Regions from separate parts of the Streptomyces sp. NPDC037083 genome, predicted to be linked through region 1. Evidence: riboswitches for the same ligand, from Rfam matches in the RefSeq annotation. Region 1 holds a riboswitch; each other region holds the start of a gene.
The links. Region 1 has a riboswitch for cyclic di-AMP ahead of ACZ7DE_RS08645 (M23 family metallopeptidase). Riboswitches for the same ligand answer to the same signal wherever they lie in the genome.

Region 1 (7,068 bases):
GCTGCGCGCCCTGCGCCGCAGGGCCGCCCTCACCCTGGAGGCCGCGGCCCGCGCAGCCGGACTGTCGCCCGCCCATCTGTCCCGTCTGGAGACCGGCCGGCGTCAGCCCTCGCTGCCGATGCTGCTCACGCTGGCGCGCGTCTATGGTACGACCGTCTCGAACCTGCTCGGAGAGACGGTCGCCGACCGCGACGCCGTGGTCCGCGCCGCCGACATGGAGCCGACCCGCGCGGGCGGCTGGACCTACTGGCAGGCCGGCGCCTCCGGGCGCGGGATGCAGGCCCTGCGCGTCCATGTCCCCCACGGCTCCCAGGGCGACATCGTGCGCGTGCACCCCGGGGAGGAGTGGCTGCACGTCCTGCGCGGACGGCTGCGGCTGAGCCTGGGGGACACCACCGACCTGCTGGGGCCGGGCGACAGCGCGCACTTCGACTCGCTGACCCCGCACCGCATCGCCGCGCAGGAGGCCGACGGGGTCGACCTCCTCTTCGTCCACACCTTGTTGCAGAGCCCCACGGCCACGCTGTGCCTGGGCCCCAACCCGTCAGAGAGCGACGTGACGCCATGAGCGACCGCGAGGAGAAGTTCCCCCGCACCCTCTGGATCCGGCTGATCATCTACATCGCCGTGGGGCACGCCTTCGCGGCCTTCCTGTGGCTGCTGTTCGAGGTGGGGGCCAAGCAGTAGCGCCGGCGGCCCGCGGCGGGTCAGTCGAGCAGCCGCTCCTTCAGCCGCTCGCGCGTCCCACCGGAGAGTCCGAGGCCGTGCTCCAGGTAGGCGTCGACGCCGCCCCAGGTCTCGTCGATGGTCTCGAAGGCCGCCGCGAGGTACTCCGCGCGGGCGTCGAAAAGGGGGCTCAGCAGCTCCATGACCTCGGGGGAGTAGGCCTCGGCGGCGGTGGCGCTGCGGCGCACCTTGTAGCGGCGGTGCCTGGCGTTGGACTCCAGGTAGTCGCCGAGGATCGCCTCCCGCTCGACGCCCACGGCCAGCAGCGTCACCGCGACGGACAGGCCCGCCCGGTCCTTGCCCGCCGCGCAGTGCATCAGGGCCGGGACACTGTCCTCGGCGAGCGCGTGCAGCACCTGCGAGTGCTCGGCCGTACGCCCCTTGACGATCGCGCGGTAGGAGGCGATCATCCGGCCCGCGCCCTTGCCGTCGCCGAGGATCTCGCGCAGCTGGTCGAGGTGGCCGTCGCGGACCATCTTCCAGAACTCGGCCCCGTCGGCCGGGTCGGACAAGGGCAGGTTGACGTTGCGCACGCCCGGCAGCTCGACGTCCGGACCCTCCAGTTTCTGGTCCGCCGCGTTGCGGAAGTCGAAGACGGTGTGCAGGCCCAGGCCGGAGAGGAACGCGGCGTCCTCGTCGGTGGCGTGCGCGAGATGGCCGCTGCGGAACAGCACGCCGTGACGCACCCGCCGGCCGTCGACGGTCGGCAGACCGCCCACATCCCGGAAGTTGCGCACGCCGGCCAGCTCGGGCTCGGTCGACGGGATCTGCTGCGTCACGGGAACTCCCTCCCTGTCGGTCTCCGTCGGCGCGGCTCGTGGTGGCCGACGGGACACCTCCTCGACGATACGACATGGGTTCCCGGGGCAACGGGTTGTCCACAGGCGGCCGACCGGGCGTCCGGCCAGGTGAAAGTCCTGTCCGCGGGAAGTTGCCCGGCGGGCCGACGGCATTCGATGATGTTGGGGCTTGATCGCACCTGTTCGAATCAGTGGGGGTTTGATGCCCGAGATCGCCGACAACGGCCGTACGTGGCTCCTTTCGGGGCCCACGAGCAGCTACGCCCTCCACCTCACCGAGGCCGCCGAGCTGATCCATCTGCACTGGGGCCCGCGCATCGCGCTCGCGGACGCCGAGGCCCTCGCCGCGCTCGCGCTGCCGGAACGCGGGGCGTCCTTCGAGGCCCCGCTCGACGGCCACGAGGAGTACCCGGTCGAGGGCGGTCCCCGCTTCGTCCGGCCCGCGCTGTCGGTGCGCACCGAAGCGCGGCGCGGCACCGAGTGGACCTTCGAGGCGCACGAGACCGACGGCGACGAACTCCGGCTGCGGTTCCGTGACGCCGGGCTGAGCGTCACCCTGCACTACCGGATGCGCGGCGACGTCGTCGAGCGGTGGGCGACCCTGCGCAACGAGGGTGAGCAGCCGCTGGAGCTGCTCCGGGCGGACTCGGCCACCTGGACCCTGCCCATGCGTGACGACTGGCGGCTGTCGCAGCTGCACGGGCGCTGGGCCGCCGAGTCGCGGCTCACGCGGTCCGCGCTCACCTACGGCGAGAAGGTCATCGGCAGCCGCCGCGGCCACACCGGACACCAGCACCTGCCCTGGGTCGCCCTCGACACCGACGCGACCGAGGAGCGCGGCGAGGTCTACGGCTGCGCCCTCGGCTGGTCCGGCTCGTGGCGCATCGCCGTCGCCCAGCTCCCCGACGCGCGCGTGCAGATCACCGGCGGCGCCGGATACGACGACTCGGGCCTGCTGCGCCTCGCGTCGGGCGAGGACTTCACCGCGCCCGTCTTCGCCGGCCTGTGGACCGACGCCGGTTTCGGCGGCGCGAGCCGCGCCTGGCACGCCTATCAGCGCACCCACGTGATCCCGGCCGCCGAGCAGGACCGGCCGGTGCTGTTCAACTCGTGGGAGGCCACCTACTTCGACATCTCCGAGGAGCAGCAGGCGAACCTCGCCCGGCGCGCCGCGGCGATCGGGGTGGAGCTGTTCGTCGTCGACGACGGGTGGTTCGGGGCGCGCACCGGCGACCACGCGGGGCTCGGCGACTGGCGGCCCAACCCCGACCGCTTCCCCAACGGCCTGAAACCCCTCGGGGAGTACGTGCACGCCCTCGGCATGCAGTTCGGCGTCTGGGTCGAGCCCGAGATGGTCAACCCGGACAGCGACCTGTACCGGGCGCACCCCGACTGGGTGCAGTTCCAACCGGGACGAAAGCGGACGGAGTTCCGCAATCAGCTCATGTTGAACCTCGCGCGCGAGGACGTCCAGGAGTACCTCTGGGAGCAGCTCGACGCCCTCCTGTCCAGCGCGCCGATCGACTACGTCAAGTGGGACTTCAACCGCTGCTTCACCGACGCCGGCTGGCCGGACGACCCCTACCCGCAGCGCCTGTGGGTCGACCACGTGCGCGCCCTCTACGGCCTCCTGGACCGGCTGCGGGCTGCCCACCCGGGCGTCGCCTTCGAGTCCTGCTCGGGCGGTGGCGGGCGCATCGACCTGGGGATCATGAGCCGCACCGACCAGGTGTGGACCTCCGACAACACCGATCCGCTCGACCGGCTCGACATCCAGCACGGCTTCAGCCAGCTGCACCCCGCCCGGGTCATGGCCGCATGGGTCACCGACAGCCCCAACACGCAGCTCAACGGGCGGGTCAGCTCGCTGCGCTTTCGGTTCGTCAGCGCCATGGCCGGGGTGCTCGGCGTCGGCGGGGATCTCGCCGAGTGGAGCGAGGAGGAGCTCGCCGAGGCGCGCGGATGGGTGGACCTCTACAAGGACATCCGGCCCCTGGTGCAGCACGGCGACCTCTACCGGCTGCGTCCGCCGACGGGCGGACTGAGCGCCGTTCAGTACCTGCGCGGCGACGAGACCGTCGTCCTCGCCTGGCTCCAGGCGCAGCGGTTCGGTGAGCCCGTTCCCGCGCTGCGGCTGCGGGGGCTCGACCCGACAGCCTCGTACGAATGCCGTGAAACGGGCGAAGTGCACCGGGGTGCGGTACTGCTGCACCACGGGCTGCGTACCGGTCTGCGCGGCGACCTCGATGCGACGGTTATCCGCCTGCGTCGCATCTGAGCTTTCTGTCCGAATTGGATCCTTTGTTTGAACTCGCTATGTAATAAAGGGTCCTGGAGAAGTGTCACGTGAGCAGCGTCATAGCTGTGACCGTGCGTCGCCCGTCATGTTCACGTAATTCGCGTGTGATTCAAGGGTGCTTGGTGAATTGGCGGCGGTGCGATTCACGGAGCGTGACCGGGAATTCCCGCAGGGGATCAAGTAGAGGGCGTCGGCCGTACAACCTCTGCTTGTCCCTGTGCGTCCTGGTCGCTTACGTTCCACACCAATCCGGACGGACGCCCAATCCTGCCGCCGCCCGGAGACCGCACACTCACCCGTGAACGGCAGGAGCGGGGGACCCACAGGCACAACCGCCTGTTCCGGTCCCGGAACAGGCTTGGGGTAAAGCCGCGCCTCGGCGCGGCCGGGCATCTCCAGTCCGCACCCGACAGCTCACCTCGCAGGCGCCGGAGAGGAATTCGCCATGCCCGCGAAGGGTAAGCACCGCCGTCCCAAGGCCCAGCGTTTCACCCGTTCCATAGCCGTCGCCGGAACCGGCGGCGCCGCGCTCGCCCTTCCGCTCATGGGCGCCTCCGGCGCTCACGCGGCCACCCCGGAATCCGTTGCGCAGACCGCCGGCCAGTCGGTCGCCCGAACCGTTTCGGAAAAGACCGTTCAGGCCGCCGCGGTGACCCGGAAGACCGCCACCTCGAAGACCTACACCGTGCGGTCCGGCGACTACCTCTCGAAGATCGCGGACGAGCAGAAGGTCAGCGGCGGCTGGCGGAAGCTCTACCAGGACAACCGCGAGGCCGTCGGTGACGACCCGTCGCTGATCCACCCCGGCCTCAAGCTGTCGATCGGCAAGAAGGCCGCGACCGGCGCCCCCAAGCCGTCCGGTTCGTCCTCTTCCTCCTCCAAGAGCTCGTCGAAGTCCTCGGCGTTCTCGAAGTCGTCGAAGGCCTCCGACGCGAAGGCGTCCACCTCGTCGTCCTCGAAGGCCACCCAGGCCTCCGAGACCGGCTCCAACGGCTTCGTGCTGCCGGTGGCCGGCGCCACCGTCGGCACCCCGTACCACCAGTCGGGCAGCATGTGGTCGAGCGGCTACCACACGGGCGTGGACTTCGTCGTCCCGACCGGCACCTCGCTCAAGGCCGTCGGCGCGGGCACCGTCGTGTCCGCGGGCTGGGGCGGCGCCTACGGCAACCAGGTCGTCATCCGGCTCGCCGACGGCTACTACGCCCAGTACGCCCACCTCTCGCAGCTCTCCGTCTCGGCCGGCCAGACCGTGACCGCGGGCCAGCAGGTCGGACTCTCCGGGGCGACCGGCAACGTGACCGGCCCGCACCTGCACTTCGAGATCCGCACCACGCCGGACTACGGCTCGGACGTGGACCCGATCGCGTACCTCCGCTCGCACGGCGTCAGCGTCGGCTGACCCTGCCGGTCTCGCCCGCTCGACGTCGATCGAGCGGGCGGACCCCCTCGCCTGACACGCAGTCGAAGGCCGCACCCGCCCGGGTCCGGCCTTCGACTGCGTGTCAGGCCCATGTCGGGTTCCGCACCGCCCGGAGTCATTCCCGTTTCAACGACTTTCGGGTGTGGCTCCCTATTCCCTGGTTGGCAAATTCTTTAGGAGTGGCTTATCTCACCGACCGTCAACCTCTGCCTACGGTCGCGTAAGTCACATTCGAAGGTGAATCATGAACTGCTGTGGCAGACGATTCGAAGAGTGACAACAGATCAGTGATCGGGTCGTACGTGGCGGTGGGGGACAGCTTCACCGAGGGCGTGGGCGACCCCGGCCCCGACGGGGCGTTCGTCGGCTGGGCGGACCGGCTCGCGGTCCTCCTCGCGGACCTGCGTCCCGAAGGCGACTTCAACTACACCAACCTCGCGGTCCGCGGAAAGCTGCTCGACCAGATCATGGAGGACCAGCTCCCCAGGGCGGTGGAACTCGCCCCGGACCTGGTCTCCTTCTGCGCGGGCGGCAACGACATCCTCCGTCCAGGAACCGACCCGGACGAGGTCGCCGAGCGCTTCGAGCGCGCGATCTCGGCCCTGACCGCCGTAGCCGGCACAGTCATGGTGACCACCGGCTTCGACACCCGCGGCGTCCCCGTGCTCAGGCACTTGCGCGGCAAGATCGCCACCTACAACGGGCACGTCCGTGCCGTCGCCGACCGGTACGGCTGCCCGGTGCTCGACCTGTGGTCCCTGAAGTCGGTTCAGGACCGCAGGGCCTGGGACGGCGACCGGCTCCACCTCTCCCCGGAGGGGCACACGCGCGTGGCGCTGCGCGCCGGCCAGGTCCTCCACCTGGAGGTGCCGGCCGACCCGGAGCAGCCGTGGCCGGCGCTCCCGCCGCGCGGCACCCTCGAGGTGCGGCGCGACGACGTCCAGTGGGCCCGCGAGTACCTGGTGCCGTGGATCGGGCGCCGGCTGCGCGGCGAGTCCTCCGGCGACCACGTGATAGCCAAGGGCACGCTGTCGCCGGACGACATCAGGATGCGGATCGCCGCCGTGGCCTGAGCGGGCCTCAGTGCGCGGACGCGGCCGGCCGTGGGCGTCCCACGGCCGGCCGCTCCACCCGTGAGGTGACCGTACGGGTGTGGCGACCGGAAGCGCGCCGACACGCGCGCTTGGGCGACCGCACGCACTCACGCCCGTCCGGCACACTCGGGGACCGGGCCCGCGCGCCCTTTTCCCGTACGCCCGTCACACCCGGAGAGGTCCGGGCGGAGGTGACGCGACGGTGGTCCACGAGTTCGACCGACCGCGGCCTGCCCCGGCGGCTCAGCGCTCCTCGGCGCTCGACGTCCCTGCGTCCAGGCCGAGTTCGCGGTTCAGTGCCTCGTCCACCCACTCCTGCGCCCTGGCCCGGGACACCGCGCCCTCGTACGACGTCAGTTGTACGGCGAGCCCGTCCAGCAGGGCCGTCAGGCGCAGCGCCGTGCCCTCCGGGTCCGGGCAGCGGAACTCGCCCGCGGTCACGCCCTCCGCGATCACCCCGGCGAGCGCGGCCTTCCACTCCCTGTCGAGATCCCGGGCGACCTCCCGCAACGCGGGCTCGCGCAGCGACACGGCCCAGCCCTCGATCCACAGCCGCCAGCCCTTGGCCTGTCCCGTGGGCGCGTACCAGCGCACGGCCGCGCGCAGCCGGCGCAACGCCGTCGTGCGGCGGCCGGCCAGCTTGCGCAGGTGCGCCAGGTCGTCCTGGGCCGCGAGGGCGAACGCGTCGGCGACCAGCCTCTCCTTCGTCGAGAAGTGGTAGAGGACCAG
Region 2 (7,068 bases), on a different contig from region 1:
CCGGGACATCTCGCTGTACATCAACTCCCCCGGCGGCTCGTTCAGCGCGATGACGGCCCTCTACGACACGATCCGGTACGTCACCTGCGACGTGGGGACGACCTGCCTGGGCCGGGCGGACGCGTCCGCCGCGGTGCTGCTGGCGGCGGGCACCCCGGGCAAGCGGTTCGCGCTGCCGGGCGCTCGGATGACGATCCGCCAGCCGTCGCTGCCCGAGCCCGTCGAGGGACAGGCCGACGACCTCGCCGTCCAGGCCGACGAGCTGGCGCGGACCCGGACCACGCTGGAGGCGATGCTCGTCCGGCACACCGGGCGGACGCCGGAGCAGGTCACCGCGGACATCGAGCGGGACAGGCTCCTCACCGCCCGGGAGGCCGTGGAGTACGGCCTGGTGGACGGGATCGTCGCCGGCCGCACGGGCTCGGCCGGCTCCCTGGGCCGGGGGTGAGCCGCCGATGGTGCCCGAACTGCCGCCGCTGCCCGCCCTGACCCGCGCCGAGGCCGAGTTGATCGACGGCTACCTGGACGTGGTCGACCTGCTCGGCCGCATCAACCCCGCCCGCCACGGCGACACCTACGGTGGACTGCGCGCGGCCCAGGCGCTGGTGGGCAAGGTGACGGCGCTGCGCGACGCGCTCACACTGATGCACCAGCGCGGCGAGAGCGAGCTGCACGCGCCGACGCTCGCGCGGGCGCTGCGCGTCCTGGACGGGGAGCGCCGCACGGCGCGCGTCACGCTGCCTCCGCTCTCCGACAGTTGAGGCGACCCGTCTCCGACCCGGACCGATCGCACCCCGAGCGCGAGGTCCGGGCCGGAGTTGAAACGCACCAGACGGGTTACCCCCGTTCGGAGTAGCGGCCGTTGGTCTTCCGGGCCCGCCGAGTTGCGTCAAAACGGCGCTTTTCGAGCGGAACTGAGGGCTCCGATGCTGGTCCGGGGCCCTGTGGCCGCCTTGACTCCTGATCGGCCATCAGGGTGTCCACCCGAACGGGTGAGTGGTGAGTAACCCCACAAATCCCCGGTTCCGTTGGGATTTTCGGACATCGGTGAGCCAAGATCCCTGACTGACGACAAGCCCCCGCCACAAGCGGCGGGGCGGTCCGGGCGGACGCCGAGTCCTGCCGCCGCCCGGATGACCGGTCGACAGAAGTGCATCGGCAGGAGTGGAGGACCCAAGCACGACGGGTCGCCGGAACGGTCACGCCATGACCGTGCCGAGCAGCCCTTGGGGTGAAGCCGCACACGCGGCCGGGCAACTTCGCCAGCCCGAATCCGACAGGTCATCCTTCACAGGCGGCTGACGAAGGGTTGCGCATGACTGCGCTCAATCGTGTCCCGTCGCTCATGGCCCGGGCCGGTACGGCCTCGGCGTTCGCCATCGCCGCCGTGGGCGGCTCGGTCGTGGTCCCGGGGCTCGCCTCCGATGCCGCGGCCGCCACACCGGCGACGAAGGCGCTCCAGATCGCGGCCTCGAAGAAGGGCGCCCCGTACAAGTACGGGGCCACCGGGCCGAAGAGGTTCGACTGCTCCGGGCTCACGCTGTACTCGTACAAGAAGGCCGGCAAGAGCCTGCCCCGGACGGCGGCCCAGCAGTACAACAAGACCAAGCACATCAGGGCGTCCAGCCGCAAGGCGGGCGACCTGGTCTTCTTCCACTCGGGGTCGAACGTGTACCACGTCGGGATCTACGCGGGTAAGGGCAAGATCTGGCACTCGCCGAAGACCGGCGACGTGGTGAAGCTGCAGAAGATCTGGACCAAGAGCGTCTGGTACGGCCGGGTCCGCTGAGCCGTCGGGTCCGCTGAGCCTCCCGGGGCGACGGACGGCGTCCTGACGCGCCGTCACCGCCCCGGGATCTCGCCTTCGGCCGGAGCCGTCAGCGCTCCGGCCACCGGCTCCGCCGCCGGAACGGTCCACGGCAGTTCGACGAGGACCGTCTTGCCGCCCTCCCGGGTGCGCCGCACTCTGAGCTTGCCGCCGCTCTCCGCGGTCAGCCAGCGAATGATCACCATGCCTCGGCCGTTGTCCTGCTGGACGGCGGCCGGCAGTCGTTGGGGGAAACGCGGGTGACTGTCGGTGACACCGATGCTCAAATGTTCGTCACGGTCCAGGACGAGGTCCACCGTGAAGGTGGGTGACTGCCCGAAAGTGTGCTGTACGGCGTTGGTGGCCAGTTCCGAGACGATCAGACGGACGGTGTCGGCCGTCTCGGCGTCCGCCGGCAGACCCCACTCCACGAGGGTGTCGGCGACGAATCCGCGGGCCGTGGAGACCGAGGCGGGATCGCTCGGCAGAGTGACGGATGCTTCCAGGTGATCTGCCATGGCGACGTCGTCCCTTTCCCACGGGACCGGAGTCCGACACGGTGCGTGTGGTTCGAGTACGGTCCCGACCGGTGCTTCTTCGCCAGACTGCCATCACCACGTCGGTCACGGGTGGCGATCCACCAAGATATGCATATATCTGTCGCCCGATGCGGTGAACTCTGCGCCGGCAGAGCGTGTGCGGCCGGCCCGTCAGGAGCAAGGAGGAGCCCATGCAGCACGGTCCCGCGGTGCGCCGCCGGAAGCTGGGTGCCGAACTGCGCAGTCTACGCGCCCAGGCGGGCCTCACCAGCGGTGAGGCGGCCCGGCTCGTGGGCTGGCATCAATCCAAGGTGAGCCGCATCGAGACCGGCACCAGTGGATCGAAACCAGCCGATGTGCGGTTACTTCTCGATGTCTACGGAGTGGCCGACCCGCGGCTGCGGGAGTTGATGCTGGCCCTGGCGGGCGACGACGGCGGCGGTGGCCGGGACCACTGGTGGCACGCCTACCGCGGGGTGCTGCCCCCCGCCTACCGGGACTTCATCAGCCTGGAGTCGCAGGCGAGCGCGATGCGCACGCTGGAGACGAGCGTGGTGCCCGGGCTGCTGCAGACGCCCGAGTACGCGCGGGCGGTGACCAGCGCGGCGGTGGAGGGGGTGGAGGAGGAGCAGGTCGACGCCCTGGTGGAGGTGCGGCTGGCCCGGCAGGACGTGCTGCGCGCGCAGCCGCCGCTGGAGCTGAGCGCGGTGCTGGACGAGGCGGTGCTGCGGCGGGAGGTCGGCGGGCCGGAGGTGATGGCACGCCAGCTCGGACGGCTCGTGGAGGCCGCCCGACTGCCCCAGGTGCGGCTGCAGGTACTGCCCTTCGCGGCCGGGGCGCACATCGGCGTGACCGGCCCTTTCGTCATCTTCTCATTTTCGCGCACTTCTGATCTGGATGTGGTTGTTCTCGACCACTTGACGAGTAGCCTCTATCTCGAACGGAAAGAAGACCTCCAGGCCTACACCGAGGCCTTCAACGCCCTTCGGGCGCACGCCCTTTCGCCCGAGGACTCATCGGATTACCTCGCCGCGCTGGCCGACGGCGCGTAAGGAGGCACCATGTCCGCAGTACCGCGGAACGTACCTTCCAGTACCGATTCCGATCATCTCCCGCAGGTGCGTTGGCTGCGCAGCAGCTACAGCACGGGGGCGAACAACTGCGTCGAGACCGCCCGGCCGGCCTTGGGCCCCTGGGCCGGTCTGCTCGCCGTACGCGACTCCAAGGACCCGGACGGACCCGCCCTGCTCTTCTCCCCCGAGAGCTGGACGGGCTTCACCTCGGCGTTGCGCTGACCACGACGGCGCAGACGGCTCCCGGTCAGCGGCGACCCACGGCCGTGCCACGCCGACTCATGGTCGTGTCTCGCCGATCACCCGAACAGCGCGTTCCAGCTCGGCCCCGGAGAGGTCCGCCCGGGCGGTGAGCCTGAGCCGTGAGATGCCGTCGGGCACGGAGGGAGGACGGAAGCACCCCACGGCAAGGCCTGCCGACCGGCAGTCCGCCGCCCACCGCACGGCCCCCTCCGGGGACGGTGCCCGCACGGAGACGACCGCCGCGTCCGGACGCACAGCCTCCAGCCCCGCGGCCGTCAGACGCGCGTACAGCTCGCCCGCCACCCCACGCGCGCGTGCCGCGCGCCCGGGCTCGCGCCGCAGCAGCCTCAGGGCGGCCAGCGCCGCACCCGCCGCGGCCGGGGCCAGACCCGTGTCGAAGATGAACGTGCGGGCCGCGTTCACCAGATGGTCGATCACGCGCGCGGGTCCCAGCACGGCGCCGCCCTGGCTGCCGAGGGACTTGGACAGCGTGACCGTGACGACGACGTCGTCGGCGCCCGCGAGACCCGCCGCGTACGCGGCGCCCCGTCCGCCCTCCCCGAGCACGCCGAGCCCGTGGGCGTCGTCGACGACCAGTCCCGCGCCGTGCTCCCGGCAGGCGGCCGCCAGGGCGGCCAGCGGTGCGGCGTCGCCGTCGACCGAGAAGACCGTGTCGGAGACGGCCACGGCCGGGCCGTCGTGGGTGCCGAGCGCCTTGCGCACGGCGTCCGCGTCCGCGTGCGCGACGACCTGGGTGGCCCCCCGGGCCAGCCGGCAGCCGTCGATGAGCGAGGCGTGGTTGCCCGCGTCGGAGACGATCAGCGAGCCGTGCGGGGCCAGTGCGGTGACCGCGGCGAGGTTGGCCGCGTACCCGGAGGAGAAGACGAGCGCCGCCTCGAAGCCGCAGTGCTCCGCGAGTTCCCGCTCCAGCTCGCCGTGCAGTTCGGTGGTGCCGGTGACGAGCCGGGAGCCGGTGGCGCCGCCGCCCCAGGTCCGGGCCGCCGCGGCGGCCCCCTCCACCACCTCGGGATGACGGGCCAGACCCAGGTAGTCGTTGCTCGCGAGGTCGAGGAGCGGCGAGTCGGCCGGGCGGGGCCGCAGCGTCCGCACGAGTCCCGCCCGGCGGCGCAGCTCCGCCTGTTCGTCGATCCAGCCGAAAGCCATGCGTCCTCCGGGGCTTTTGTAGGTAGCGGACAGACACTAGCGGCAGCCATGGCTGCCCACGGTGTGGCAATACCCACACGTCGAACCGGGTGTGTTGTGCGATCCCTACCTTGGCCCGGAGCGGGTGCGTAGGACAGGATCGGCTCTCATGGACCTGCTGAACACGCTGGTGGACAAGGGGCTTCGGCGCGAGCTGCCGACCCGCGAGGAAGCTCTGGCCGTCCTGGCCACTTCCGACGACGACGTGCTGGACGTGGTGGCCGCGGCCGGGAAGGTGCGCCGGCACTGGTTCGGGCGCCGGGTGAAACTCAACTATCTCGTCAACCTCAAGTCGGGGCTGTGCCCCGAGGACTGCTCCTACTGTTCTCAGCGGCTCGGCTCCACGGCCGGGATCCTGAAGTACACCTGGCTCAAGCCCGACGAGGCTTCCCAGGCCGCGGCGGCAGGTCTCGCGGGCGGCGCCAAGCGCGTCTGCCTGGTGGCGTCCGGACGCGGTCCGACGGACCGGGACGTCGACCGCGTGGCCGGCACCATCAAAGCGATCAAGGAACAGAACGAGGGCGTCGAGGTGTGCGCCTGCCTCGGCCTGCTCTCGGACGGCCAGGCCGAGCGGCTCCGCGAGGCGGGCGCCGACGCCTACAACCACAACCTCAACACCTCCGAGAGCACCTACGGGGACATCACGACCACCCACACCTACGCCGACCGGGTGGACACGGTCACCAAGGCGCACGCGGCGGGCCTGTCGGCGTGCTCGGGGCTGATCGCCGGCATGGGCGAGTCCGACGAGGACCTGGTCGACGTCGTCTTCTCGCTGCGCGAGCTGGACCCGGACTCGGTGCCGGTCAACTTCCTCATCCCGGTCGAGGGCACCCCGCTGGCCAAGGAGTGGAACCTCACCCCGCAGCGCTGCCTGCGGATCCTGGCGATGGTCCGGTTCGTGTGCCCGGACGTCGAGGTGCGCATCGCGGGCGGCCGCGAGGTGCATCTGCGCACCATGCAGCCGCTCGCCCTGCACCTGGCGAACTCGATCTTCCTCGGCGACTACCTCACGACCGAGGGCCAGGCCGGCAAGGCCGACCTGGAGATGATCGCGGACGCCGGGTTCGAGGTGGAGGGCGCGGGCGAGGTCACCCTGCCCGAGCACCGGGCGGCGACGGCGGGCGCGGGTTGCGGGTCCCACGAGGGCGGCGGCTGCGGCTCGCAGGAGTCCTCCGGGTGCGGCTCGCACGAGGACGGCGGGTGCGGCTCGCACGAGGGCGGCGTCTGCGGGTCCGCCCCGGCGGCCGCCTCGCCCGCGGTGGCCGCGTCGGCAGCAGGCGAGGCCCGTACCGATCTGGTCGCCGTTCGCCGCCGTGGCGCCGGCACCGATCTCGCGCCCAATGCCTGAGCCCTCGCCGCTCGGCGTGCCCGGCCTGCTGGAACTCGACCGGCGGCATGTGTGGCATCCGTACGGTCCGATGCCCGGGCGGGTCGACCCGCTGGTCGTGGAGTCGGCGAGCGGGGTGCGGCTGCGGATGGCGGACGGCTCGGGCGAGCTGGTCGACGGCATGTCGTCGTGGTGGTCGGCGATCCACGGCTACAACCACCCGGTGCTCAACGAGGCCGTGCGCGAGCAGCTGGGGCGGATGAGTCACGTGATGTTCGGCGGGCTCACCCATGAGCCCGCCGTCCGGCTGGCGAAGCTCCTTGTCGACATGTCGCCCGACGGTCTGGAGCATGTCTTCCTCGCCGACTCGGGGTCGGTCTCGGTCGAGGTCGCGGTCAAGATGTGCCTGCAGTACTGGCGTTCGCTGGGTCGCCCGGGCAAGCACCGGCTGCTTACCTGGCGGGGCGGCTACCACGGCGACACCTGGCAGCCGATGTCCGTGTGCGACCCCGACGGCGGGATGCACGAGCTGTGGACCGGAGTGCTGCCCCGGCAGCTCTTCGTCGACCCGCCGCCGGCCGAGTACGAGGAGGCGTACGCCGACCTGCTGCGGGCGGCGATCGAGCGGCACGCCCACGAACTGGCCGCGGTCGTCGTGGAGCCGGTGGTGCAGGGCGCGGGCGGGATGCGGTTCCACTCCCCCGGGTATCTGCGGGTGCTGCGCGAGGCGTGCGACGCACACGACGTACTGCTGGTGTTCGACGAGATCGCCACCGGGTTCGGCCGCACGGGCGCGCTGTTCGCGGCGGAGCACGCCGGGGTGACGCCCGACGTGATGTGCGTCGGCAAGGCGCTGACCGGCGGCTACCTGAC
Region 3 (7,068 bases), on a different contig from region 1:
GATGGTGGTGACCCGGCCGGTGAGAACCTCCGCCTTGGGCAGCACGCGTCGCAGCGGGACGACGACGTGGCGCGGGGAGATGTTGCCGGCGGCGGTTTCGGGGAGGAAGGGCTGGTAGGTCATGTACGACCGGGGGTCGACGACCGTGACGGTCGCCTCGCCGTAGCGCATCTTCTTGAGGATGCGCCGAGCTGCGTACAGGCCTACGTACCCACCGCCTACTACGAGGATCCTGGGACGCTCCGTGGTGCTCATGCCATCGAGTATCCACCCGCTCGAGGGGGGTCGCTCGTGCGCCCCTTCACAAGCTTGCCGAGGGTGTGTGCTATCCTCCGCGGCCCGCGTGATCCACGTCATGGCGCGAGACGGGAACCAGCGTGTAGGGCGTGGCGTTGTCAATGCCGCGTGAGCTGCCTCTCCGGGCCGGAGAGGCCTCCGTGAGGGCCCCGTGGCACACCCTCCCGAGCCTCTCTCGAAACGTCCGCGCCCGCCTGTTTTGAACACGTTCACACGGCCGTTCAGCCCCCGGAAGGGTCAACCGGGCCACCTTCGTCCTCCGACAGGGCCGAATTCCTTGTGAAGAACTTCACGAACTTTTCCGACGGGGTGTCCCGAGAACGCGTCCGAGGGGCCACGAAGGGCCCCTCGGGTGTGCTCATCCGGGCATCCTGCCTGCTCAGCAGAGTGCAAACAGCGGGTCGCCGGAACGGTCGGGCAGCCGCTACGCGACCGACCACGCGATGCCGTCGAGGATGTCGTGCTCGCTCACGACGACCTCCTGCGCACCGATCCGCTCCATGATCGCCAGCAGGACGAGCGCGCCCGCCCCGATCACGTCCACCCGCCCCGGGTGCATCGCGCCGATCGCCGCGCGCTCGGCGTGGGTGGAGCGCAGCAGCCGCTCGGTGATCTCGCGGACCCGGTCGTACGAGACGCGCGAGTGGTGGATGGCGGCCGAGTCGTACTCGGGGAGGCGCTGCGCGATCGCCGACACGGTCGTGACCGAGCCGGCCAGGCCGACCAGGGTGTGCGCCTCGCGCAGCGGGACCGTCCGCTCGGCGAGGTCGAGAGCGGCCTCGATGTCGGCGCGCATCGCCGCGATCTGCCGCTCGGAGGGCGGGTCGGTGACCGCCCCGTCCACGACCAGGTGCCGTTCGGTCATCCGCACGCAGCCCACGTCGACGGAGCGAGCGGCGCGCACCCGGTCGTCGCCGACGACGAACTCGGTCGAGCCGCCCCCGATGTCGACCACCAGGTACGGCTTGGTCAGGTCCGTGCGGCCGGCCAGCTCGCGGGTGGCTCCCGTGAAGGAGAACTCGGCCTCCTGCTCGCCGGTGATGACCTCGGGCTCGACGCCCAGGATGTCCAGCACGCCGCGTACGAACTCGTCCCGGTTCTCGGCGTCCCGGGAGGCGGAGGTGGCGACGAAGCGCAGCCGCTCCGCACCGTGCTCCTTGATGACGGCCGCGTACTCGCGGCAGGCGGCGAAGGTCCGCTCCAGCGCCTCGGGGGCGAGCCGGCCGGTGCGGTCGACGCCCTGCCCGAGCCGGACGATCGTCATCCGGCGCTCCAGGTCGACGAGTGCGCCGGTCACGGGGTCGGCGTCGGCGACGAGGAGCCGGATGGAGTTCGTGCCGCAGTCCACGGCGGCGACGCGGGTCATCGGGCGTCCTCCGCCGTGGGGTCGGCGGCGGGCGTCACGCAGGTGCCCTTGCGCCACCACTCCGGGAGCATCGCCAGCGCCTCGTCGCCGAGCGGGTTCACGCCCGGACCGGCGGCCAGGGAGTGCGCCACGAGGACGTGCAGGCACTTCACGCGGTCCGGCATGCCGCCCGCGCTGGGGAAGTTCTTCAGCTCCTCGATCTCGTCCCGGCGCCGGACGTAGTCCTCGTGCGCGGCGCGGTAGGAGGCGGCGAGCTCCGGATCGGCCTGCAGCCGCTCCGTCATCTCCTTCATCACGCCGTTCGCCTCCAGCGTGCCGATCGCCGAGTTGGCCTTCGGGCACGTCAGGTAGTACAGGGTCGGGAACGGCGTGCCGTCGGGCAGGCGCGGGGCCGTCTCGACGACGTCCGGCTGTCCGCACGGGCAGCGGTGCGCGATCGCGCGCAGTCCGCGCGGCGGGCGTCCGAGCTGCTGCTTGAAGGCCTCGACGTCCGCGTCGGTGGGCTCGGTGCGCGGGGTGGTCGGCGGGGCTGTTTCCATGCCTGTCTTTCTATCGGTCGGTTCACTGGTCGGAGGCGTCCGACGTGTCGACCCCGTCCCAGACGTTCGAGTACCAGGGGCGGTCGGCCGCCCCGAGGTCGGCGCGGGACTGCCGGGCCGCGTCCGGGTCGACGACGACGTACCCGGTCTCCCCCGGCAGCACGTAGTGCAGCCGCTGCCGGATCTGCTGCTCGGCGTAGGCGTCGTCCTGCCAGCGTGCCTTGAGGTCGCGCAGCTGCTCGACGCGCTCGCTGGCCTGCCGCTTCTCACGCTCCAGATCGGCGATCTCGGCGCGCTGGGAGACGTACTGGCGCATCGGGTAGGCCAGGGCCACGATCAGCGTGCACAGGACGAGCGCCAGCAGCGCGGCGCGGCCGGTGAGCCGGGAACGGCGGGCCTGGCGCTTGGTCTGGGAGCGGTAGACCCGGGCCGCGGTCTGCTCGCCGAGCAGCTTGATCCTGGTCGCGGTGGAGAACCGGTCCCGGTCCTTCACGGCCATGTGCTCCGCCTCCCCATCACACGTGCGTACGTCCCCGCACACGGTACGGGACCGGGTACGAGGACGTACGTGCGACTGGCTAAGGCTTGACCCGGTTCGGGTCAGCCCTTGCCGTGCCTACTGGTTCGCGGAACGGAACCGCGGGAACGCGCTGCGGCCGGCGTACACCGCGGCGTCGTCGAGGATCTCCTCGATGCGCAGCAGCTGGTTGTACTTCGCGACGCGCTCGGAGCGGGCCGGGGCGCCGGTCTTGATCTGGCCGCAGTTGGTGGCGACGGCGAGGTCGGCGATGGTGACGTCCTCGGTCTCGCCGGAGCGGTGCGACATCATGCACTTGAAGCCGCTGCGCTGGGCGAGCTCGACGGCGTCCAGCGTCTCGGTGAGCGAGCCGATCTGGTTCACCTTGACGAGCAGGGCGTTGGCCGCGCCCTCCTCGATGCCGCGGGCCAGGCGCTCCGGGTTGGTGACGAACAGGTCGTCGCCGACGATCTGCACCTTGTCGCCGAGCTTGTCGGTGAGAATCTTCCAGCCGGCCCAGTCGTCCTCGAACAGCGGGTCCTCGATGGAGACGAGCGGGTAGGCCGCCACGAGCTCCTCGTAGTACTCGGTCATCTCGGCGGCCGAGCGGGACTTGCCCTCGAACTCGTACGAGCCGTCCTTGTAGAACTCGGACGCGGCGACGTCGAGCGCGAGCGCGATCTGCTCGCCCGGCGTGTAACCGGCTTCCTTGATGGCCTCGAGGATGAGGTCGAGGGCCTCGCGGTTGGAGCCGAGGTTCGGGGCGAAGCCGCCCTCGTCGCCGAGGCCGGTGGCCAGGCCCTTGGACTTCAGGACCTTCTTCAGGGTGTGGTAGACCTCGGTGCCCCAGCGCAGGGCCTCGGAGAAGGACTCCGCGCCGATCGGGGCGATCATGAACTCCTGGATGTCCACGTTGGAGTCGGCGTGCGAGCCGCCGTTCAGGATGTTCATCATCGGCACCGGCAGCAGGTGCGCGTTGGGGCCGCCCAGGTAGCGGAACAGCGGGAGGTCGCTGGCCTCGGAGGCGGCGTGGGCGACGGCCAGGGAGACGCCGAGGATGGCGTTGGCGCCGAGCGAGCCCTTGTTGTCGGTGGCGTCCAGGTCGAACATGGCCTGGTCGATCAGCCGCTGCTCGGTGGCGTCGTAGCCGACCAGCTCCGGGCCGATCTGCTCGATGACGGCGAGGACGGCCTTCTCGACGCCCTTGCCCTGGTAGCGGTTCGGGTCACCGTCGCGGAGCTCGATGGCCTCGAAGGCGCCGGTGGACGCGCCGGACGGAACGGCGGCACGACCCGTGCTGCCGTCGTCGAGGCCGACCTCGACCTCGACCGTGGGGTTGCCTCGGGAGTCCAGGATTTCCCGGGCTACGACGACGTCGATGGACGGCACGAGCATCTCCTTCTTGGGATGTGACGCTGGTTGTGCGGGGCTCGCGGGCCATGTCGGCCTTGGGTGAGCCTTGCGACTAGAGCCTAACCGCCTCCGGGCCGTCGGCAGCCGACCGACCGTCCCGTGGACAGACAGACCGTACCTATTGTTCACGCCCGGAACAAAGGGGGTGGTCGGCAAAGGTTGCCGGGAGGCGGCGAACGGGCAAAGAGAAACCCCGCTCCGGTGCGTACGGGGGAACACGCACCGGAGCGGGGAGCCCGTGGGGACGGGGGTGACCCTCACGCGGTCTTCAGTGTGCCGACCTGGCCGTGAGGGCGCTGTGGTCCGCCGAGGGAACCGGGTGTCACTTCAGGTGAAGCTGCTGACCCGGGTAGATGAGGTTGGCGTCCTCGACGATGTCCTTGTTCAGCTCGAACAGCTTCTCCCAGCCGCCCTTGACCTTGTGCTTCTCGGCGATGGAGCTGAGGGTGTCGCCCTTGACGACCTTGTACTCGCCGTCGCCCTTCTTGACCTTCTTGCCGGTCGGCGTGGTGACCGTCTTGGAGGACTTCTTGGTGGCGGCCGGACGGTCGGCGGAACGGGAGGACTTCTGCTCCTCGGTCGAGCGGGTGGTGCTGCCGCTGTCCGACGAGCCGGAGGACTCGGCGCCGGCGCCGTTGTACGCGGCGCCGGACAGGCCCGTGCCGCAGACCGGCCAGGCGCCCTTGCCCTGACCCGCGAGGACCTTCTCGCCGATGGCTATCTGCTGGGCCTTGGAGGCCTGGTTGGCCTGCGCGGCGTACTGGGTGCCGCCGTACGCGGCCCAGGTGGAGGCGGAGAACTGCAGGCCGCCGTAGTAGCCGTTGCCGGTGTTGATGGACCAGTTGCCGCCGGACTCGCACTGGGCGACCGCGTCCCACTCGGAGGCGGTGGCGGCGGAGGCGTTGCCGGCCGCCATCAGCGGGGCGGCGATGGCGACGCCGGTGACGCCGGCCAGAGCGGCGGCGCGGGTGGCCTTGGACGGACGGCGGTGCTTGCCCTTACCGGAAAACAGCATGGTGGATCCCCTCACCGACGCCTGCGAGGTGAGCTGTCGGGTTCGGGCCGTGTGAGTTGCCCGGCCACTCCTCCGCGGGAGCAGTGCTCCGCGGAGGGGTGACTTCACCCCAAGCCGGATCCAGCCTGAACAGCCGGTCCCGGCGCTTACCTTGGGTCCCCCGCTCCTGCCTACGGCGCTTGACGCGACGACTGTTCCCGGGCTGCCGCTGGCAGGATTCGGCGTTGCGACGGCCGGGGCTCGGATTGCCGAGCGGCCTCGACCGTAGACACGTGATCGGGCGAATTTCAAAGACGATCAGGGCTTCTGAGACTCATCCCACACTTTCACCAAACCGGACATTCGGCGCGAAGTGTGACGCGAACTCCCGCTGTATTTACAGGGCTTTGCGCCCTATTGGACCCCTGTGTCGAGGGTCTGACCGGGAACGATGTCGCTCGGGTCGCTCCCGATGAGGTCCTTGTTCTCGGCATAGAGGGCGCGCCATCCGCCGTCGAGGTCAAGGGAGTCGGCGATGGAGACGAGAGAGTCGCCCTCCCGGACGACGTAGGCGGTCGCGGCGTGCCGCCCGGCGGAGGCCGTGGAGGCGCCGTTCGCCGACGTGCCGGCGCTCTTGGTCGCGGGCTCGTCGGCGGTGGCCCCGCGATGCCGGCCCGAGCCGAGCGAACCGGTGTCGACGAGACTCCAAGAGCCCGCGTCCTGGACCGACTTGTCCGAGTCGTCCGCTTCCGGGGTCCCCGTGGGCGAGCTGTCCGGCGCCTGCGCGTCGCCCTTGGCGCCGGAACCGCCCTTCCCGCCGGAACCAGTGGAGTCACCCACGGCAGGGGAGGAAGGTGACGAAGAGGACGAAGGGGACTCGGTGGGCGAACTGGAGGAATCCGCGGACGAGTCGGACGAGTCGGCGGAGCCAGCTGAACCGGCCGAACCGGTCGAACCGTCGTCGTCCGATGAGCCCGAGGACCCGGACAACCCCCTGGACAGATCGGACAATCCGGAGGAGGACGAGTCGGAGGAGTCGTCGGCCACGCCCGTGTCCACGTCCAGCATGCCGTTGTCCTTGGTGAGCCCGGAGGTCAGCCCGCAGGTGCCCCACGCGCCGACGCCCTTGGCGGCGAGCACCTTCTGCGCCACCGCGATCTGCTGGTTGCGGCTGGCCAGGTCGGGACTGGCCGCGTAGTCGAGTCCCCCGTACGCCTCCCAGTCCTTCTGGGTGAGGCTGAGGCCGCCGTACTCGCCGTCGTCGTTGTCGGCACTCCACGAGCCGCCGGTCTCGCACTGCGCCACCTTGTCCCACACCGTGCCGTCGGCGGCGCTCGCGCCGGAGGCGGCGAGCAGCGGGATGGCGATGGCGGAGCCGGTCACTCCGGCCGCGACGAGGAGAGCCGGGGCCTGGCGGGGGCGACGGTGACGACCGTTCCCGGAGAGCATGCGGGGGCCTTTCGCTGGACAGCAGTACCGGCGCGGCGAGTGAGACTGACGCGTCGCGCTGACGAGTGAACGTATCGGCAGACGATCACTTGTCACAAGTTCATGCCGCGCAGATCACGTGAAGATCACAGAGTTGAGGACCGGTCACCTTTGCTCCGCCGAATGGTCACACTACGGCTGACATCCGGCCAGATTCGGCCAGATGCCCCACGGTTCATTGGCCGGAACGCACCGGAGTGAACTCGACCGGCAACGTGCGCAGTCCGCGCATGATGAGTCCGCCGCGCCACCTCAACTCCTCCGGCTCCACGGCCAGTCGCAGGTCGGGCAGTCGGGTGAGAAGGGCGGCCAGCGCGGTCTGGCCCTCCAGGCGGGCCAGCGGGGCGCCCAGACAGTAGTGGATGCCGTGGCCGTAGCCGAGGTGCTGGTTGTCCCGGCGGGAGAGGTCGAGGACGTCGGGGTCCGTGAAGCGCGCCGGGTCGCGGTCGGCTGC
Region 4 (7,068 bases), on a different contig from region 1:
GTGCGCCCGGCGGGACGGTTCACGGCTGAGCCAGTAGAGGGCGGCGCCCACCCCCGGACGCGTCCACGCTCCCTCGTACACGGGTAGCTCCCCGGTCTTCAGCGAGTCCTTGTACTCGGCCGCACCGCGTCCCAGATCGAGCAGGCCGATGCCCTCGGCGGCGGCCGACTCGGCCATCCGCAGATGCAGCACCAGACCGGGCGAGAACTTCGCGAACTCCGGGTCGTACGCCGGGAACCAGCAGGCGAGGACGGCCGAGGAGCGCAGGCCGAAGTGCGCGGCGACGGGCCGGTCGCCGGCGTAGAGGACGGACAGGGTGCCGGAGCACTCCGGCGCGCGCCTCTCGGCGAGCGCGGCCACGAGCCGGGTGATCCACTCCTGGGCGAAACGGTCCCGCCGGCCGGTCCTGCGGTACTGCGCGGACTTCCACGCCATGAGCGTGCGCAGCGCGGCCGGGTCCCGCTCGTCGAAGACGAACCGCAGCTCACCAACCTGCCTGCCGAGCCTGCGTTCCTTGGCGAGCGTCGTCTTCAGGAACTTCGGCGACTGCGCGCGCAGTACGGACTCGTAGGTCTCGTAACCCTTCTCCACGTCGATGACGTAGGAGGCGTACTCCGCGGCCGCGTGCGGCACGAAGAGCCCTTGTTCCGCCTCCAGGTTGTCGAAGGCGAAGCTCGACAGGGAGCACGCCCGCATCAGTTCGGCGGCGTTCAGCCCGTAACCCGGCGCCAGCACCGCGCCCTGCGCGTCCGAGACGCCGTACGCGAGAGCCTGGCCCTGGCCGAACCGACCGCGCTCGTGGGGCAGGAAGCCGACCGGTTCCCGTCCCTCGTACACCACCGCCACACGCGTGCGTGGCCGTACGAGGGCCACCGCGTCGGTGAACTCCGGTTCCATGAACGGGTTTCGCGGAAGCGTCGAGGCGGCACGCAACGCGCGCCACCGCTCCCTCTCCCCCTCGCCGAGGTCCTGCGGCCTCAGCACGCGAATGCGCCCACTGCTCAACCTGACCCCCCGATCAAGTCCCCCCTGGACACTTGGACGGTACCGCTCCATCGGGGCGTCGCGGTAGGTAGCGTCGCATGCTGTTGCCAACCGGTGCAGAGGCCCTTAATCGTCCGCTACCCGGCGATGCGCCAGAAAGCCAATTCTTTGAGCAAGCCGTCAACCACCGCACGTCAGTCCCAGAAGGGGAGTTGACAGAACCGGACAGGACCGGGCCGCTGTTCGGTCCGCGTCGAACCGGAGGGGCGCGGGATCCGTATTCTCTGATCATGGCCGCACCCACCGCATATACCGCGCGCACCGCGTACTCGCTCATCGCCACCGACCTGGACGGAACGCTGCTCCGCGGCGACGACACCTTCTCCGACCGGTCGCTCGACGCGCTCGCGCGGGTGGCGGCCGCCGGCGCACGCCACCTGGTGGTGACCGGACGTCCCGCGCCCCGGGTGCGGCCGCTGCTCGACCGTCTGCACAGCAGGGGGCTCGCGGTGTGCGGACAGGGCGCGCAGTTGTACGACGCCGGCGCGGATCGTCTGCTGTGGTCGGTCACCCTGGACCGGGAGCTGGCCGAGACAGCGCTCGGCAAGATCGAGGCGGAGGTCGGACAGCTGTACGCGGCCGTCGACCAGGACGGCGTCGACGGGCTGACGCTCATCGAGCCGGGCTACCGGATGCCGCACCCGACGCTGCCCGCCCTGCGCGTCGGCCGGCGCGACGACCTGTGGTGCGAGCCCATCAGCAAGGTGCTGCTGCGCCATCCCTTCCTGTCCGACGACGAGTTGGCGGCGACCGCCCGCTCGGTGGTCGGCTCGCTCGCCACCGTCACGATGTCGGGGCCGGGAACGGTCGAACTGCAGCCCTGCGGGATCACCAAGGCGACGGGTCTGGCCCTGGCCGCCGAACACCTGGGGCTGCGGCCCGAGGACACCGTCGCCTTCGGCGACATGCCCAACGACATCCCGATGTTCGACTGGGCGGCGCGCGGGGTCGCCATGGCGAACGCGCATCCGGAGCTCAAGGCGGTGGCCGACGAGGTCACGACGTCGAACGAGGACGACGGCGTGGCCGTCGTCCTCGAGCGACTGTTCCCGTGAGCCCGCGGGCCGCTGCCTGATCGGTCAGTACGCGCCGAACACGTTGTCGATCGAGCCGTAGCGCGCGGCCGCGTAGTTGCAGGCGGCGGTGATGTTCGCGACCGGGTCGTACGAGTCCCAGGACGTGCCGTCGACGTGGTAGGCGCGGAAGGTCGGGTCGATGACCTGCAGCAGCCCCTTGGACGGGATGCCCGCGGCCGCGTTGGAGTCCCACAGGTTGATGGCGTAGGGGTTGCCCGAGGACTCGCGGATGACGTTGCGGTAGATGCCGTCGTACGTGCCCGGGATGCCGTGCTGCGCCATGACGTGGAGGGACGCGCGGATCCAACCGTCGAGGTTGTCGGAGTAGCCGAGGCTGGTGGCGGTGGCGACGGTCGGGGTCGCCGCGGAGGCGCTGGTCGCGCCGATCAGCGGGAGTGCCAGCACGGCGATCCCGGTGCCGGCGACGGCGAGCTTGCGGGCGAGACGGGACGTGCGGGTGCGGCGGGGAGCAGCAGCGGACATGACGGATTTCCTCTCCGGCGCCTGCGAGGTGAGCTGTCGGGTTCGGGCGGGAGCTGCCCGGTCGCGTCCTGACGGTCGTGACTTCACCCCAAGCCGTGACGGACTGTCCGAGACATCCTGAAAATCCAGGACGTCAGGAACGTCCGCCGCGGCGACTTACCTGGTTCCCCCGCTCCTGCCGTGCGTTCTCGGTGGGTGTCATGGGCGGCGGCAGGATTAGGCGTCCGCCCGACAGGCCGGGAACGTATGCGAGAGCACATGTCCGGAACAAGTAGCGAATTCACAGATGCACCCTATTGACCTTGGTCTGTGGCCTATGGGGTGCTTGATCCTTTGTGGGTGCAAAGCGTCAACTCGCTTGAGGGGTGCGGAGGATCGGCGAAGGGCGGACCGGGGTCGGCCCGTGCGGTGAAGTGAGCCAAGTCACCGGCGTCCACAAGAGTGATGAAACGGGCATTAGGTCCAACTCATAGTCAATGGGCGGTCGATGGGTCGTTGGTCGGCGCCCGCCGTCGGGGGCCTGTTTTTCTCCGGCGCTTACGTGACAGGCGTCACGCCCGGCGGCGGGAGCGGCGGGGCGCGGGGGGCGGGGGAGTGTGGGGAGAGGTCGCAAGGAGGCGGCGCGGGGAGGCGGCGGCGCAGGGTGGCCTGCTCAGATGCGCCCCCACTTGGGGTCACCCCCTCGGGGTCGCCCTCCTCGGGGCGGCCGGCCCGCATGCGGGCGCGTTCCCCATGCGTCCCGTCGGCGCCGGCAGGGGGCGCGCCCTGGATTTCGACGGAGGTGTCGCGGGTTTCGACGGGGGTCCCGTCCGGCGTGTCGCCGCCAGGCGGGTGCCGGTTCCGCGGGCTGCCGGGTTCGGGTCGGCCTCGGCGGGTGGCGGGGGGCATGAAACGCTACCCTCGGGTAATCCGATGGATGTCTGCCCATATGGCCTGATCAGAAACTTAGAGGGCGTAATCCGGTACTGCCCGGCATGGCGGAGGCACCTCCCGGGCGAGTGCATTCGAGCTCGGGGGACGTGGGGGCTATCGGTGATCGAAACGTGACCGGATACGCTGACTTGAGTGAGGGCAGCGACCTATCGACAAACCGCGTAATCGCCAGTAGACACCAGCAGACAGGAGACCCCTCGTGACCGTCGTCGGGCCGTTCGGGCTGAGCGTGCGGGACCAGGCTCTCGAAGCCGATGTCCAGGCCGGATTGACGGCTGTCGAGGAAGGCTTGCTCGAGGCCACCAAGAGTGCGGTTCCCTTCATCACGGAGGCCGCCCAGCACCTCGTGCGGGCGGGCGGGAAGCGGTTCCGGCCGCTGCTCGTGGTGCTCGCCTCGCAGTTCGGTGACCCCTACGCGCCGGGTGTCGTGCCGTCGGCCGTCGTGGTGGAGCTGACCCACCTGGCCACGCTGTACCACGACGACGTGATGGACGAGGCCGCCGTGCGGCGCGGGGTGCCCAGCGCGAACGCCCGCTGGGGGAACTCCGTCGCCGTCCTCACGGGAGACTTCCTCTTCGCGCGCGCCTCGCACATCCTGGCCGACCTCGGACCGGAGGCGGTGCGGGTGCAGGCGGAGGCGTTCGAGCGGCTGGTCACCGGGCAGATCCTGGAGACGGCGGGGCCCACGGACGGGCGCGACCCGGTCGAGCACTACCTCGACGTCCTCGGCGGCAAGACCGGCTCGCTGGTCGCGGTGGCGTGCCGGTTCGGCGCGATGATGTCGGGCGCCGACGAGACCGTCGTCGACGTCCTGACGCAGTACGGCGAGCGGCTGGGCGTCGCGTTCCAGCTGGCGGACGACGTCCTGGACATCGCTTCCGACTCGCACGAGTCCGGCAAGACGCCCGGAACGGATCTGCGCGAGGGCGTTCCCACGCTGCCCGTGCTGCGGCTGCGGGAGAGGGCGGCGCGGCTGTCGCTGCCCGAGGACATCGCCCTGTGCGAGCTGCTGGACTCCGACCTGAGCGACGACGCCCGGCTCGCCGAGGCCCTGGAGGCGCTCCGGGCCCACCCGGCGCTGGAGCAGGCCCGCCGGGACACGGTGCGGTACGCGGAGGACGCTCGCGCTGCCCTGGCGCCGCTGCGGGAGTGCGACGCGAAGGCGGCGCTGCTGGAACTCTGCGACGCGGTGGTCCACCGAGCCGGCTGACCCGGCCCGCGCCCCACCCCTCACTTCCTCGCCCCCACCACCCCTCGCCCTCGTCCCCGTCACGTCCGGTACCGCGCGTCGAGCCCCGGCCGCGGCCCCTGCGCCGGCCCGCCGGGCAGGCGGGCCGGCGGACCGGCGCAGGGGGTCGCCGGACGGAAGCCTTCCTCGCGCCTGCCGCCTCCGCTCCGCCGATCGAGCGGACCGGCCACCCCTACGGGTAGGGGGCGGTCTCGGCGGGTCGTGTCATACCGCAGGCGTACGCGGAGTTGAGTCCCCGGGTTGACGCTTCCGAGTGGCCGATTTGGTCAGATGGTGACTACGGAAAACACCACTCCTCACCGATTCGGGTGAGAATGGCGGCTTGGGGCGGGGAAACGCAGCGTGATGACCAGCCGCCGCCGACGACGGAGGTAAGGCACACATGGCACCGAAGGCATCCGACGACACCATCACCGGCGGGGAGGCGGCCGGCGGGGAGGTCGACGACCTGCGTCCCGGGCGGCGCAAGGCCGTGCGGTACGTCGTCCCGGTCACCGTGATCGGTGTCGCGGCGGCGACGATCGGGCTCGTCCCGGCGCTCGCCGACTCCGGCGATCCCGACCTGCCGAAGATCACCGCGCAGCAGCTCCTCGACAAGATCGCCGCCTCGGACGTGCAGCAGCTGTCCGGAACGGTGAAGATCACCACCGATCTCGGGCTGCCCGACCTCGGCGGGCTGGAGAGCGGGCTCCTCTCCGGAGTCGCCCAGGGCGATGACGGTTCGTCCGCCGACCCCTCCGCCAAGCTCACCGAACTGGCCTCCGGCACGCACACCCTGCGCGTCGCCGCCGACGGCCCGGACAAGCAGAAGCTCTCGCTGCTGGAGAACGCCGCCGAGTACAGCGTCATCCACAACGGCAAGAACGTGTGGGGGTACGACAGCGGATCCAACGAGGTCTACCACTCCACCGTCGACGAGAGCTCCGACAAGGCGCGGACCCCCGTTCCCGCCACGCCCAAGGACCTCACCGAGGACGCCCTCAAGGCGGTCGACGACACGACCTCCGTGACCGTCGACGGCACCGTCCAGGTCGCCGGCCGCGACGCCTACAAGCTGCTGGTCAAGCCGAAGCAGTCCGGTTCCACGGTCGGTGCGGTCAGCGTGGCCGTGGACGCGAAGACGGGCCTGCCGCTGAAGTTCACGCTCACCCCGGCGAGCGGCGGCGCCGCCGTCGTGGACGCGGGCTTCACCCAGGTCACCTTCGCCAAGCCCGCCGCGTCCACCTTCGACTTCACCGCCCCCAAGGGCGCGAAGGTCACCGAGGGCGACGAGATCGACGAGAGCGGCAAGGGCGACGAGGGGAGCAGGCCGGCTCCCGGGCAGCGCGAGCCCGACGACTTCGCCGGGGGCCTCGGCGGCCCGGACGGTCCCGAGGGCCTCAACGTCATCGGCGAGGGCTGGACCTCCGTCGCCACCTTCGACACCGGCGGCGAGGGCGTGCCCTCGGGCGCCGAGGCCGGCGGCGACCTCGGTGGCTTCCTGGGCTCCTTCGGCGACAAGGTGAACGGCAAGTTCGGCTCCGGAACCGTCTTCTCCACCCGCCTGATCAACGCCCTGATCACGGACGACGGCAAGGTCTACGTCGGCGCGGTCACCAAGGACGCCCTGGTGAAGGCCGCCGACGCGGCGAAGTGAGCGCAGCGGAGCGGGAGTGAGCCGCAGCCGAGGACGTGCGCCCTGTGGGCCGAGGGGCGTGGAGGGGGAGCCGGTGAGGGAGTCCATGGACGATGACGACGACGCCGTCATCCGCACGCGCGCCCTCACCAAGCGCTACCGGGGCGGACAGCTCGCCGTCGACGGTCTCGACCTGACCGTCCCGGCGGGCAGCGTCTTCGGCTTCCTCGGTCCCAACGGCTCCGGCAAGACCACCACCATCCGCATGCTGATGGGGCTCATCGAGCCCACGGCCGGCTCGGCCCGCGTCCTGGGGCAACCCATGCCGCGGGCCGCCCGCTCCGTACTGCCGCACGTCGGGGCCCTCATCGAGGGCCCCGCCCTCTACGGCTTCCTCTCCGGCCGTGACAACCTCCTCCGCTACGACGCCGCCGACCCGACCGCCGACCCGCGCACCCGGCGGGAGCGCGTCGGGGCGACCCTGGAACGGGTGGGGCTGACGGCCGCCGCCGGCAAGAAGGCGAAGGCGTACTCGCTCGGCATGAAGCAGCGGCTGGGTCTGGCCGCCGCCCTCCTCCGGCCGCGCCGTCTGCTCGTCCTCGACGAGCCGACCAACGGACTGGATCCGCAGGGCATGCGTGAGATCCGTTCCCTCGTCCGGGAGTTGG

Region 2: another riboswitch for cyclic di-AMP. It lies ahead of ACZ7DE_RS22440 (C40 family peptidase); the one in region 1 lies ahead of ACZ7DE_RS08645 (M23 family metallopeptidase).
Region 3: another riboswitch for cyclic di-AMP. It lies ahead of ACZ7DE_RS15190 (transglycosylase family protein); the one in region 1 lies ahead of ACZ7DE_RS08645 (M23 family metallopeptidase).
Region 4: another riboswitch for cyclic di-AMP. It lies ahead of ACZ7DE_RS03970 (transglycosylase SLT domain-containing protein); the one in region 1 lies ahead of ACZ7DE_RS08645 (M23 family metallopeptidase).

The regions. Positions count from the first base shown of each region.
Region 1 is NZ_JBVJSQ010000003.1:4,170-11,237, forward strand. It holds gene ACZ7DE_RS08625 (helix-turn-helix domain-containing protein) at 1-568, shown strand, start outside; gene ACZ7DE_RS08630 (DUF6126 family protein) at 565-687, shown strand; gene ACZ7DE_RS08635 (tyrosine-protein phosphatase) at 708-1,505, opposite strand; gene ACZ7DE_RS08640 (alpha-galactosidase) at 1,729-3,804, shown strand; cyclic di-AMP (ydaO/yuaA leader) riboswitch at 4,109-4,266, shown strand; gene ACZ7DE_RS08645 (M23 family metallopeptidase) at 4,271-5,224, shown strand; gene ACZ7DE_RS08650 (SGNH/GDSL hydrolase family protein) at 5,533-6,318, shown strand; gene ACZ7DE_RS08655 (TetR/AcrR family transcriptional regulator) at 6,583-7,068, opposite strand, start outside.
Region 2 is NZ_JBVJSQ010000008.1:123,378-130,445, reverse strand. It holds gene ACZ7DE_RS22450 (ATP-dependent Clp protease proteolytic subunit) at 1-448, shown strand, start outside; gene ACZ7DE_RS22445 (hypothetical protein) at 456-761, shown strand; cyclic di-AMP (ydaO/yuaA leader) riboswitch at 1,142-1,312, shown strand; gene ACZ7DE_RS22440 (C40 family peptidase) at 1,316-1,789, shown strand; gene ACZ7DE_RS22435 (ATP-binding protein) at 1,843-2,325, opposite strand; gene ACZ7DE_RS22430 (helix-turn-helix domain-containing protein) at 2,538-3,398, shown strand; gene ACZ7DE_RS22425 (DUF397 domain-containing protein) at 3,408-3,641, shown strand; gene ACZ7DE_RS22420 (8-amino-7-oxononanoate synthase) at 3,699-4,826, opposite strand; gene bioB (biotin synthase BioB) at 4,975-6,216, shown strand; gene ACZ7DE_RS22410 (adenosylmethionine--8-amino-7-oxononanoate transaminase) at 6,209-7,068, shown strand, end outside.
Region 3 is NZ_JBVJSQ010000005.1:87,297-94,364, forward strand. It holds gene ACZ7DE_RS15165 (NAD(P)/FAD-dependent oxidoreductase) at 1-255, opposite strand, end outside; gene ACZ7DE_RS15170 (Ppx/GppA phosphatase family protein) at 722-1,663, opposite strand; gene ACZ7DE_RS15175 (DUF501 domain-containing protein) at 1,660-2,202, opposite strand; gene ACZ7DE_RS15180 (FtsB family cell division protein) at 2,225-2,701, opposite strand; gene eno (phosphopyruvate hydratase) at 2,819-4,108, opposite strand; gene ACZ7DE_RS15190 (transglycosylase family protein) at 4,455-5,147, opposite strand; cyclic di-AMP (ydaO/yuaA leader) riboswitch at 5,151-5,335, opposite strand; gene ACZ7DE_RS15195 (transglycosylase family protein) at 5,541-6,575, opposite strand; gene ACZ7DE_RS15200 (cytochrome P450 family protein) at 6,790-7,068, opposite strand, start outside.
Region 4 is NZ_JBVJSQ010000001.1:854,153-861,220, reverse strand. It holds gene ACZ7DE_RS03980 (GNAT family N-acetyltransferase) at 1-984, opposite strand, end outside; gene ACZ7DE_RS03975 (HAD family hydrolase) at 1,275-2,099, shown strand; gene ACZ7DE_RS03970 (transglycosylase SLT domain-containing protein) at 2,124-2,603, opposite strand; cyclic di-AMP (ydaO/yuaA leader) riboswitch at 2,607-2,807, opposite strand; gene ACZ7DE_RS03965 (polyprenyl synthetase family protein) at 3,736-4,746, shown strand; gene ACZ7DE_RS03960 (LolA family protein) at 5,168-6,421, shown strand; gene ACZ7DE_RS03955 (ABC transporter ATP-binding protein) at 6,507-7,068, shown strand, end outside.